2 regions of the Streptomyces sp. NPDC028910 genome follow, and region 1 is predicted to be linked to the other one. Evidence: riboswitches for the same ligand, from Rfam matches in the RefSeq annotation. Region 1 holds a riboswitch; the other holds the start of a gene.
The links. A riboswitch is a leader RNA that binds a small molecule or an ion and turns the genes downstream of it on or off. The one in region 1 is predicted to bind cobalamin.
Positions count from the first base shown of each region.

Region 2: another riboswitch for cobalamin. It lies ahead of ACZ4TV_RS21460 (ABC transporter substrate-binding protein); the one in region 1 lies ahead of ACZ4TV_RS09210 (ribonucleoside-diphosphate reductase subunit alpha).

Region 1 covers NZ_JBVHVF010000005.1:57,878-63,409, forward strand. Annotated here, with positions in the region: gene ACZ4TV_RS09210 (ribonucleoside-diphosphate reductase subunit alpha) at 1-1,863, opposite strand, end outside; cobalamin riboswitch at 2,006-2,139, opposite strand; gene ACZ4TV_RS09215 (GNAT family N-acetyltransferase) at 2,181-2,675, opposite strand; gene ACZ4TV_RS09220 (Uma2 family endonuclease) at 2,720-3,325, shown strand; gene ACZ4TV_RS09225 (CstA-like transporter-associated (seleno)protein) at 3,249-3,443, opposite strand; gene ACZ4TV_RS09230 (carbon starvation CstA family protein) at 3,443-5,532, opposite strand, start outside.
Region 2 covers NZ_JBVHVF010000017.1:149,529-155,060, forward strand. Annotated here, with positions in the region: gene ACZ4TV_RS21435 (bifunctional 4-hydroxy-2-oxoglutarate aldolase/2-dehydro-3-deoxy-phosphogluconate aldolase) at 1-347, shown strand, start outside; gene ACZ4TV_RS21440 (PfkB family carbohydrate kinase) at 350-1,336, shown strand; gene ACZ4TV_RS21445 (serpin family protein) at 1,358-2,608, opposite strand; gene ACZ4TV_RS21450 (DUF4352 domain-containing protein) at 2,934-3,413, opposite strand; tRNA gene ACZ4TV_RS21455 (tRNA-Trp) at 3,626-3,702, shown strand; cobalamin riboswitch at 3,920-4,059, shown strand; gene ACZ4TV_RS21460 (ABC transporter substrate-binding protein) at 4,105-5,100, shown strand; gene ACZ4TV_RS21465 (FecCD family ABC transporter permease) at 5,097-5,532, shown strand, end outside.

The DNA of each region.
Region 1 (5,532 bases):
GGCGATCGAGGCGATCGTGGCCGTCGGGGCGATGGCGAGGAGCAGCGAGTTGCGCATGCCGCTCTCGGCGACGCGGGCGCGCAGCGCGTCCCAGCGCTCCGGCCAGTTCAGCTCCACGTCGTAGTGGTCCGGGTGCAGGACGCCGCGCGCGGTGCGGGTCTGCTCCCAGGCCGGCAGCGGGCCGCTGCGCTCGGCGAGGTCGCACGAGGCCTCGTACGCGGCCAGCATGATGCGTTCGGAGAGCTTGGTGGACAGGGCCTTCGCCTCGGGGGAGTCGAAGGGCAGCTTCAGCTTGAAGAAGACGTCCTGCAGGCCCATCGCGCCCAGACCCACCGGGCGCCAGCGGGCGTTGGAACGGCCGGCCTGCTCGGTCGGGTAGAAGTTGATGTCCACCACGCGGTCGAGGAAGGTCACGGCGGTGCGGACGGTCTCGTCGATCCGCTCCCAGTCGATCTCGCCCTCCACGACGAAGGCGCCCAGGTTGACCGAGCCGAGGTTGCAGACGGCCGTCTCGCCGTCGTTGGTGACCTCGATGATCTCGGTGCACAGGTTCGAGGAGTGCACGACCGTACCCGGCTCGGCGGTCTGGTTCGCCGTGCGGTTGGAGGCGTCCTTGAAGGTCATCCAGCCCTGGCCGGTCTGCGCGAGGGTGCGCATCATCCGGCCGTACAGGTCGCGGGCGGGCATGGTCTTGCGGGCAAGGCCGTCCGCCTCGGCCTTGCGGTAGGCGGCGTCGAACGCGTCGCCCCACAGGTCGACCAGCTCCGGCACGTCGGCCGGGGAGAACAGCGACCAGTCGGCGTCGGCGTTCACGCGGCGCATGAACTCGTCCGGGACCCAGTGCGCCAGGTTCAGGTTGTGCGTACGGCGCTGGTCCTCACCGGTGTTGTCGCGCAGCTCCAGGAACTCCTCGATGTCCGCGTGCCAGGTCTCCAGGTAGACGGCGGCGGCGCCCTTGCGGCGGCCGCCCTGGTTCACGGCGGCGACGGAGGCGTCCAGCGTCTTCAGGAACGGCACGATGCCGTTGGAGTGGCCGTTGGTGCCGCGGATCAGCGAACCGCGGGCGCGGATGCGGGAGTACGAGAGGCCGATGCCGCCCGCGTGCTTCGACAGGCGCGCGACCTGGTGGTAGCGGTCGTAGATCGAGTCGAGCTCGTCCAACGGGGAGTCCAGCAGGTAGCAGGAGGACATCTGCGGATGCCGGGTGCCGGAGTTGAAGAGCGTGGGGGAGGACGGCAGGTAGTCGAGGCGGCTCATCAGCCGGTACAGCGAGGCCACCTCCTCGACCGCCTGGACGCTCTCGTCGGCGGCGAGGCCGCAGGCCACGCGCAGCATGAAGTACTGCGGGGTCTCGATGACCTGGCGGGTGATCGGGTGGCGCAGCAGGTAGCGGCTGTGCAGGGTGCGCAGGCCGAAGAAGCCGAAGCGGTCGTCGGCGCCCTCGGCGAGGGTGTGCTCGACCAGTGCGTCCAGGCGGCTCGCGTGGGTCCGTACGAACTCGGCCGTGCGGTCTGCGATGAGCCCCTCACGGTGGCCGACCTCGACGGAGGCGGAGAAGGAGGTGGCGCCCTGGCCGGCGGCCTCGTCGCGGACGGCCAGCGTCAGCAGCCGGGCGGCGAGCCGGGAGTAGGCCGGGTCCTCGGAGATCAGGCCGGCGGCGGCCTCCGTGGCCAGCCCGCGCAGTTCGGCCTCGTCGGCGGCGGAGCTGCGGCCGCGCAGCGCGGCGGCGGCGACCCGGCCGGGGTCGGTGTCGGGGAGGTCCGCCGTCAGTTCGGTGAGGGTACGCAGCAGCGTGGCCCCCGGGCCCTCGGTGGTGTCGCCAGAAGTGGACTCGGCGCGCGGTGCGGAAGGCGCGATGGTCACGGCGGGAGCTCTCCCTCGCTCGGCCCGGTCATCGGCGGAGCGGGGCGCGAGCGGGCGCATGCGGGCGCGCGGGAGCGCGTACACCGCATGGCGTCCACCGGCCCAACCGCGAGGCCCGGACGTGTCGGCACCCGGTTCGGTCGACCCGGGCGCACTGTCGGCAGGTCCTCGGACTTGCGGATACACCAATGGGTGTACTTCATACCGTTGCGGGACAGTTCCGGATTCGCACCGGATTCCCCTGCGGCGACAGCAGCCTTGAGCATACATGTGGGGGGCCGCGCATGCGCGACCCCCCACATGTTGTGTCGGTGCGGCTACAGCTCCAGACGGTACGTGAGCAAGGTCAGCCCGGGAACGGGCGCCCAGTCCCGCTCCGGCGTACGCACGAACCCGAGCCGCTCGTAGATCCGCTGGGCCCCCGTCATACCGCGCTGAGTGGACAGCACCAGGTGCGTGACCCCCGGCAGTTCGCGCGCCCGGGCCATGCACGCCCGCACCAGCGCCTCGCCCGCGCCGCGTCCACGCGCCTCGCGGGAGACGGCCAGCATGCGGAATTCGGCCTCACCGGGCCCGGCGATGTCGGCCAGCGGACTCCCGGGCGGGGCGAAGGTCACCCCGCCGAGGACGGCCCCCTCCTCGACGGCCACGAGCACCTCCCCGTCGGCGGCCCGCCCGGCGACATCGCGCAGGACCTTCGCGTAGAACGCCTCGCCGGAGCCGAGGAGCCCGTCGCCGACGTAGGCCTGCGCGGTGATCTCGCCCAGCTGTTCGTACTCGGCGGGCAGCGCCGCCCTGATCACTATGTCCATGGGGTCGAGTGTGCAGGACGGTGTCGGCGCCCGGCGTTACCGTGATGACCGTGATGACCGATCGGCCCCACATGCTGACCGAAGAGTTCGAAGAGCTCGCCCTGATCGCCCGCAACCGGATGGAAGGGCTGAGGCTGGAATTCATCGACGGGAAGCTGAGAAGCAAGGCGTTGCAGGACGGCGACCACGGGATGATCATCCAGTGGCTCACGCGGATCTGTATGCAGCAGCGGCCCGAGCTCTGGCCTCACCCGGGGCGGGGCCTCAAGGTGCAGGAGTGCCGGTCCGGCCGGGCGATTCCGGACGCTGCGGTGGCGCACTCGAAGGCGTTCGTCGGGCAAGGTGAGTGGTGCGACCCCGACTCCGTCCTCATGGCTGTCGAAGTCGTGTCGTGGGACTCGGACATCGACCACCGGGTCCGGCAGGAGAAACCCCGCGCCTACGCGGAGACCGGCATCCCCATCTACCTCCCCGACCCCGTCGGCATCACCCTCCAGACCGAGCCCCTCAAGGACTGGGTGCTGAGCACGCCGCAGGGCCCCGCCCGCGATGGGCAGGGCCCTGCGTACGGGCTCAGCAGCAGCCGAAGCCCTCGCGGGGGTCCGCCTCGCGGGCGTCCGTGCGGGCGCGTTCGAACGCGCGGCGGGTAAGGACCGCCGCGTCCGGGTCGTGGGAGCGGGCGTGGGCGACGTACCGGTCGTAGGCCGCCTCCCCCGAGAACTCCCGTACGAAGTACCGCGCCCTCGCCAGCGCGCTGCGCAGGCTCATCAGGCCACCGGCTCCTTGACCTGCCCGCCGCCCGAGTCCAGGCCCGCCGCGGCGAGCTCGGCCTTCTCCTCGGCGGTCGGGATCAGCCCCGCGGGAGCGATGATCTTCGACTCGGTCCAGGGGACCTCGGCCAGCTTCGCCGACTCCGGGTTGCCGATCGCCTTGAAGCAGGTGCGGGCCGCGTCGGCCAGCACGATGATGATCAGCAGCGCGAAGAGGGCGCACAGGACCCCGTCCACGGTGGCGTTGGTGACCACCGTGTGCATCTCGTCCATGTTCTTGGCGGGCGGCAGTACCTTGTCCGCGTCGATGCCGGCCTGGTACTTGTCGCGCTGGGCGAAGAAGCCGACCCGGACGTCCTCGGAGAAGATCTTCTGGTAGCTCGCGGTGAGCGTCACCGTGGCGTCCCAGGCCAGCGGAACCGCCGTCACCCAGGCCCACTTGAGCCGCCCCGACTTCACCAGCAGCGTGGTGCAGACCGCCAGGGCGACGGCGGCCAGCAGCTGGTTCGCGATGCCGAACAGGGGGAACAGCTGGTTGATGCCGCCCAGCGGGTCCTTCACGCCGACCCACAGGAAGTAGCCCCAGCCGCCGACCACGATGGCGCTGGCGAGCCACACGCCCGGCTTCCAGCTGACGTCCTTGAAGGACTTGTGCACGTTGCCCAGGGTGTCCTGGAGCATGAAGCGGCCGACCCGGGTCCCCGCGTCCACCGTGGTGAGGATGAACAGCGCCTCGAACATGATCGCGAAGTGGTACCAGAACGCCTTCATCGAAGCGCCGCCGATCACCGAGGCGAAGATCTCCGACATTCCGAGTGCGAAGGTCGGCGCGCCACCCGTACGGGAGAGCAGGCTCGTCTCCTCCACGTCCTTCGCGGCCTGGGCCAGGGCCTCCGGGGATATGGCGAAGCCGAAGTTCGTGACCGCCTGCGAGGCCGACTCCACCGTGGTGCCGATGACGCCGCCGGGGGAGTTGATGGCGAAGTAGAGGCCGGGCTCCAGGATGCAGGCCGTGATCACGGCCATGACGGCGACGAAGGACTCGGTGAGCATCGCCCCGTAGCCGATCATCCGGACCTGGGTCTCCTTCTGGATCATCTTCGGGGTGGTGCCCGAGGAGACCAGTGCGTGGAAGCCCGACAGGGCGCCACAGGCGATCGTGATGAACACGAACGGGAACATCGAGCCGGCGAAGACCGGGCCGTCGCCGCGCGAGGCGAAGTCGGTGACCGCGGGCATCTTCAGGGTGGGCATCGCGATGAACACCCCGATGGCCAGCAGGGCGATGGTGCCGACCTTCATGAAGGTGGAGAGGTAGTCGCGCGGTGCGAGCAGCATCCAGACCGGCAGCACCGAGGCCAGGAAGCCGTACGCGATCATCCAGATGACCAGCGTCTCCTTCTCCAGGGTGAAGGTGTCCGCCAGCGAGGACTCCGCGACCCAGCCGCCCGCGACGATGGCGAGCAGCAGCAGGGCCACACCGATCAGCGAGACCTCGGTGACCCGGCCGGGTCGCAGGACGCGCAGGTAGAAGCCCATGAAGAGGGCGATCGGGATGGTCATGCCGATGGAGAAGACGCCCCAGGGCGAGTGCGCCAGGGCGTTGACGATCACCAGCGCGAGCACGGCCAAGAGGATGATCATGATGGCGAACACGGCGATCAGGGCGGCGGCTCCGCCCACCGGGCCGATCTCGTCCCGGGCCATCTGGCCGAGCGAACGGCCGTCGCGCCGGGTGGAGAAGAACAGCGTCACCATGTCCTGCACGGCGCCGGCGAAGATCACGCCCACGACGATCCAGATGGTGCCGGGCAGGTAACCCATCTGCGCGGCGAGCACCGGCCCGACGAGCGGTCCGGCGCCGGCGACGGCGGCGAAGTGGTGGCCGAAAAGAACCCGTCGGTCGGTGGGGTGGAAGTCGACACCGTTGTCAAGGCGTTCGGCGGGGGTGGCCCGCGTCTTGTCCACCTTCAGTACGCGGTGGGCGATGAACCGCGAGTAGAAGCGGTAGCCGATGGCGTACGAGCCCAGCGCGGCGGCGAGCAGCCAGGCGGCGGAGATCTCCTCGCCGCGTGAGAGCGCCAGCA
Region 2 (5,532 bases), on a different contig from region 1:
CCGAGGTCCGCGAGGTCGCCGAGCGTCGCGCCGCCGTCTTCATCGAGGGCGGGTTCACCCCGGGCGAGATCGCCTCCGCCGTCCGGGCCGGCGGAGCCGCCAAGGTCTTCCCGGCCCACGTCGGCGGCCCCGGCTTCGTCCGCTCGCTCATGGCCGTCCTGCCCGGGGCGGTGATCATCCCGACCGGCGGGATCCGGCCCGCCGAGGTCCCCGACTGGCTCGCCGCGGGCGCGACGGCCGTGGGCATCGGCGCCGGCCTGCCCACCGACCCGGTGGAACTGGCCGCCGTATTCGCCGAATCGGCCCGACGGTGTTGCGCGCGCCGCTCCGCCGGAGCGGAGCGCTGACCGTGCCCGGGTCCGGACGAGCCGCCACCGCCTACGACGTCCTCGTGCTCGGCGAGGTCCTGGTCGAGATCCACGCGGGCACCCCCCTGCGCGAAGCCGCCGACGGCACCCCGGCCCGTATCTCCTACTCGGGAGACGCCCTCAACGCGGCAGCGGCCGCCGCCGCGGCCGGGGCCCGGACCGCCCTGCTCGCGGTCGTCGGGGAGGACGAGCTCAGCGTTCCGCTGCTGCGGCGGGCCGCCGAGCTCGGCGTGGACGTCTCCCACGTACGCCGCGCCCCGCACCCCAACGGCGCCTACCTGCTCTGCGCCGACACCGAGGGCGACCGCGCGTTCGTCTACTGGCGCACCCGCAGCGCCGGTTCCACCCTCGCTCCCCGGCACGTCGAGTCCTGGCGGAAGCTGCTGACCCGCTGCGGAGGGCTCATCACCAGCGGCATCACCGGCGCCCTGTCGCGGAGCAGCCGGGAGGCCGTAGTGGCCGCCGCGCACCTCGTGAACGGGGCCGGCGGCCACCTGTCGTACGACCCGAACTTCCGCTCCCGCCTGACCGGCCGCGACGAGGCCCGCGAGCTGCTGTCCCGGATCGCCCCGCTGACCGGGCTGCTCAAGACCTCCTGCCCGGCCGACGCCCGGGCCCTCGTGGACACCGCCGACCCGCGCACCGCCGCCGCCCGCTACCGCGCGCTCGGCGCCCGTACGGTCGCGGTCACCGCGGGCGCCGGCCGGCTGCTGCTGGACGACGGCACGCGGGCGGCGTACCATCCCGTGCCCGTGAACCCGGCGCCGGTGGACGCGACGGGCGCGGGCGACTGCTTCACCGGCACCACCACCGCCCGGCTCGTCCTCGGGGACACCCTCGCGGACGCGGTGGCGTACGGGATGGCCGCCGCATCCCTCTCGGTCTCCGGACGCGGCGGCACCGGGCGCGTCCCCGCCTTCACGGAGACCGCGGCACTGGCCGCCGCCGCCCGCCGGGAGGAGACGTAGGCGCGGCCGTGCCGCTGGGTTTCACCCCGAGTTCAAGGGGGCGCCGGGTGCCCGCGGCGGCCGCGGGGACCGTGGCCGAGGCTGTCCTGCGACCTCATCGGGCTCGGTGACCCAGCCCGCGGCGAGGACCAGCCGGGAGGTCCGGTGGACGGCCAGGAAGCCGAACGGCCGGTCGAGGCGGACCTCGGCCCGGCGGGCCCGGTGGGCCGCCCGCGGCGGGCCGCTGCCGGGCCTCGCCGCGATGGCGGTGACGGCCGCCGCCTCGAATCCCGCGGCATGGAACCTGGCCATGGCCGACTGCCGCGCGGAGCCGATCGCCAGTGGCTCGGGGCTGATGCCGGGGAAGTGCCCGAAGCCGCTGTCCGTCGCGGTCGACAGCCCGAACAGCGGGGCGTCGTCCAGCAGATCGTGCTCGGCGCGCAGCGAGAAGGCCACGGCGGCGAGGGACAGCAGCGGCTGCGGGCCGGCCGCGTCCACCGTACGGATCGCCAGCCCGGGCCCCGGATCGCCGTCCGGCAGGGCGCTGCCGCGCACGGACCGGACGGTACCGGCCAGGGCCGCGATGCCGGTCTCCAGCACCTGGCCGGGTTCGGCCGTCGGCTCGCCGAGCAGCAGCTGTACGTCCAGGTCCGTGTCTTCGTCGCCGGCCACGTCCACGATCGTGACGGGCCCGGCGGGGCCCTCGGCCACCCGGACACCGTCCAGGGAGGAGGTGGTGCGGTGCAGCCGCCGCAGGGTGCGCCCCGACCACGGGCCCTCCTGCGCCTGGCCGGGAAACTCCCGGAACGGTTGCGCCCAGTTCAGGCGCAGCGCGAGCGCGGAGGCCAGGACGAGCCGGGTGTCCGCCCGCAGCGATACCGGCATGCGCTCGATCAGGCCGCCCGTCCGGTACGAGGCCCACGCGTCCAGGGCCTTGCCGTCCTCGTCCGGATTCCCCGTCAGCGTCGCCAGGGCGCCCGGCGGAAGCCGCGCCGACCAGCTCCGCTTCAGCGGGAGTCCGGCTTTCGACCACACCCCGGTCACCGCCTGGAGACCGCGTACGCCGGCCAGCGCGACCAGCAGCTCCCGTGCCGCCTCGGCTGCGGCCTCGGCGGGTATGCCCAGCGCCTGCGCCAGTTCGGCGCGGGCCGGGCCGTCCGAGCCGTCCGCGAGGAGGGCGAGCAGCGGCCAGACCCCGGCCGCGGTGAAGACCGTGCCCGCGTCCCCGGCCGTGGCGGGCGCGGCCCAGCGCGCCGTGAGGCGGTTGACCGCCCGCACCGTCGAGTTCCTCATGCGGGGAGCGTACGTGGAGGGGCGCGGCCGGACCGGAGCGGATGGCCCCGGCCGGGGGGCCCGCGGGCGGGGCCCCCGGCCGGTGGTCGCGCAGGCCCCGGTGGACCTGGTAGGTGCCGGAATCGGCCAGTCTCTGCAGCGCCTTGTAGTCCTCGTACCCGGCGGACCAGCTCCAACCGCCCGGCGAGATCAGCACCTTGAGGCCGGGGTGCCTGGCCTTGAGCTCGCGCAGCCGGTTGAAGTTGGAGTTCTCGGCGTAGGGCGGGCGGACGTCGCCGGCCCAGGTGGCGCCTGCCACGACGGCGCGGACGCGCCACGCAGCGGCCTAGGACAGGCTCCACTGGCCCACGTCGTCGGCGAGACCGCCGTTGAGGGCGAACTGGACCGCGGCCAGGCCGGCGTCCCGGGGGAGCCGGAAGGTCACGAAGCCCTCGGCCGTGCCGCCCGGGTCGAGGGTGACGGTCTCGGGGAAGCCCGCCCCGGCCGTCGTGGGGACGTTGAGCCCGGCGAACCGCTGCCCGGTGGTGTCCAGCAGATGCGCGGCCGGTGCGGGGGAATCCTTGTAGACGGCGGTGCCGGTGTTCTCCAGGTGGAACCGCACCGCGACGAGCCGGTCCGAGCCCTCGGGCTCCGGGCCGGTGGGGCTCGCGGGGTCGACCACCCGCGTCAGCGTGACGTCGAGCCGCTGGCCGGGCTCGTTCCCGGCGAGCGCGATCGTCTCCCCGGAACCCCCGGGACCCCCGGGACCCCCGGGACCCCCGGGACCCGCGCCCAGCAGCGCGGGGGCGAGCAGCGCGATGGCCACGAGAGTGCCCCGGAGGCGGCAGCGGCGTCCCGGACGGCCTGGTTCTCGGCTTCGGGACATGACGAACCTCCCGGTCCACGCGCCACCCTCTCCACGATCCTCCGCGTCCGCGCGCGCCGCCACCCCCTGACCCCGCAGGCATCTCAAGAGGCGGACACACGCCGAATTCAGTGGATCTCCGGAGCGAGCCGTGTCATGGTTGGTCTCGCCGAAGGGGTGTAGCTCAGCTGGTCAGAGCGCCGGTCTCCAAAACCGAAGGCCGCAGGTTCGAATCCTGCCGCCCCTGCCATGTTCATCAGCGGCTTCGCCGCAAACGCCACGTCAGGTCCCGCCCGTGTGCACGGGCGTGGCGTGGCGTCGCCGGTTCGGGGCACTCCACGTGGGAGTAGGCCACGAGCCGGACGTGACGGTTCCGTTGCTCCGGATGTCGGCTGTCATCTGCCGGATCCTCCCCAGGGTCCGGCCCGATGGCGTGTTCGGGCCCCCCGCGGGCCGGTGACGTGCGCTTTCTGGCACACTGGCCGCGTTACCCAGGCGGTGCAGGACAGGAAACCGGTGCGATTCCGGTGCGGTCCCGCCACTGTGACCGGCCATCCCCGTGCGGGAGGGCCGGGAGTCAGACACTGACGCGCCGCCTCCGCTCGTTCCGCACGTCGACCAGGGGACGCGGATCCCCCGGAGAGGCCCCGCCATGTCGCGTTCCCGCGCCGTCTTGCGCGCATTCGTCCCGCTCGCGTTCCTGATACCCCTGGCCGCGTGTGCCGGTTCGCCCGGGGTGCGGCAGGACCAGGCCGCGGGGGACTCCGCCGCCGCGCCCGGTTTCCCGTACACCGTCACCAACTGCGGGGTCAGCAGCACCTATCAGGCTCCGCCGCAGCGCGCGGTCACCATGAACCAGCACGCCACCGAGCTGCTGCTCGCCCTCGGGCTGGGTGACCGGATCGCCGGGTCCGCCTACCTCGACGACGCCGTGCTGCCGGCCTACCGGCCCGCCTACGACAAGATCAAGGTGCTGGCCAAGGAATACCCCTCCAAGGAGGTCCTCCTCGGCGCCGACCCGGACTTCGTGTACGGCGGGTACGCCAGCGCCTTCGACAAGGCGCAGGGCCGCGACCGCGAGGGGCTCGCCACGTCCGGTATCAACTCCCGGCTGAACGTGGAGTACTGCGCCGAGGGCGCCGTCGGCCTCGATCAGCTGAAGACCGAGATCACCGAGGTCGCGCGGACCTTCGGCGTGCCCGAGCGCGGCGCGAAGCTCATCGAGGACGAGCAGCGCCGCATCGAGGCCGTGACCGCGCGGGTCAAGGACAAGCCCTGGCCGTCCGTCTTCGTCTACGACTCCGGTGAGACCTCCGCCTTCACCTCCGGAGGAAACGGCATCGGCAACGAGATCGTCTCCCTCTCCGGCGGGACGAACGTCTTCGCCGACCTCAAGGACGCCTTCGGTGACGTGTCGTGGGAGAAGGTCATCGAGCGGGCGCCCGAGGTCGTCCTCATCTACGACTACGGCGGCACCACCGTCGAAGCCAAGAAGCAGCGCCTGTTGAACGACCCGGCCCTCGCTCAGGTTCCCGCCGTCAAGAACCGGCGGTTCGTCGTCCTGCCGCTCTCCTCGGCCGTCCTCGGCGTGCGCGTCGCCGACGCCGTCGAGTCGCTGGGCGGCCAGCTCCACCCCGACGCCGCGTGAGGCTCCGCACCGCGGCGGTCCTCCTCGTGCTGGCCGCCGCGCTCGTCGCGTCGGCCGTCGCGGGGCTGGCGCTGGGGCCCGTACGGATCGCCCCCGGCCGGGTGCTTGACATCGTCCTCGGCGGCCTGTCGGGGGAGGGGCACAGCGGAGCCTTCGCCTCCATCGTGTGGGACGTCCGCATGCCGCGCGTCCTCCTCGGGGCCGTCGTCGGCGCGGGGCTCGCGGTGGCGGGCGCCGTGCTGCAGGCCCTCGTACGCAACGAGCTCGCGGACCCCTTCCTGCTCGGCGCCTCCTCCGGGGCCTCGGCGGGAGCCGTCCTCGTGATCGTCTTCGGTACGGCGGCCGTCGGGTTCGGCATGGGCGTGCCGCTCGCCGCCTTCGCCGGTTCCATGGCCGCGCTCGTCGGCGTCTACGCGATGGCCCGGCGCGGCG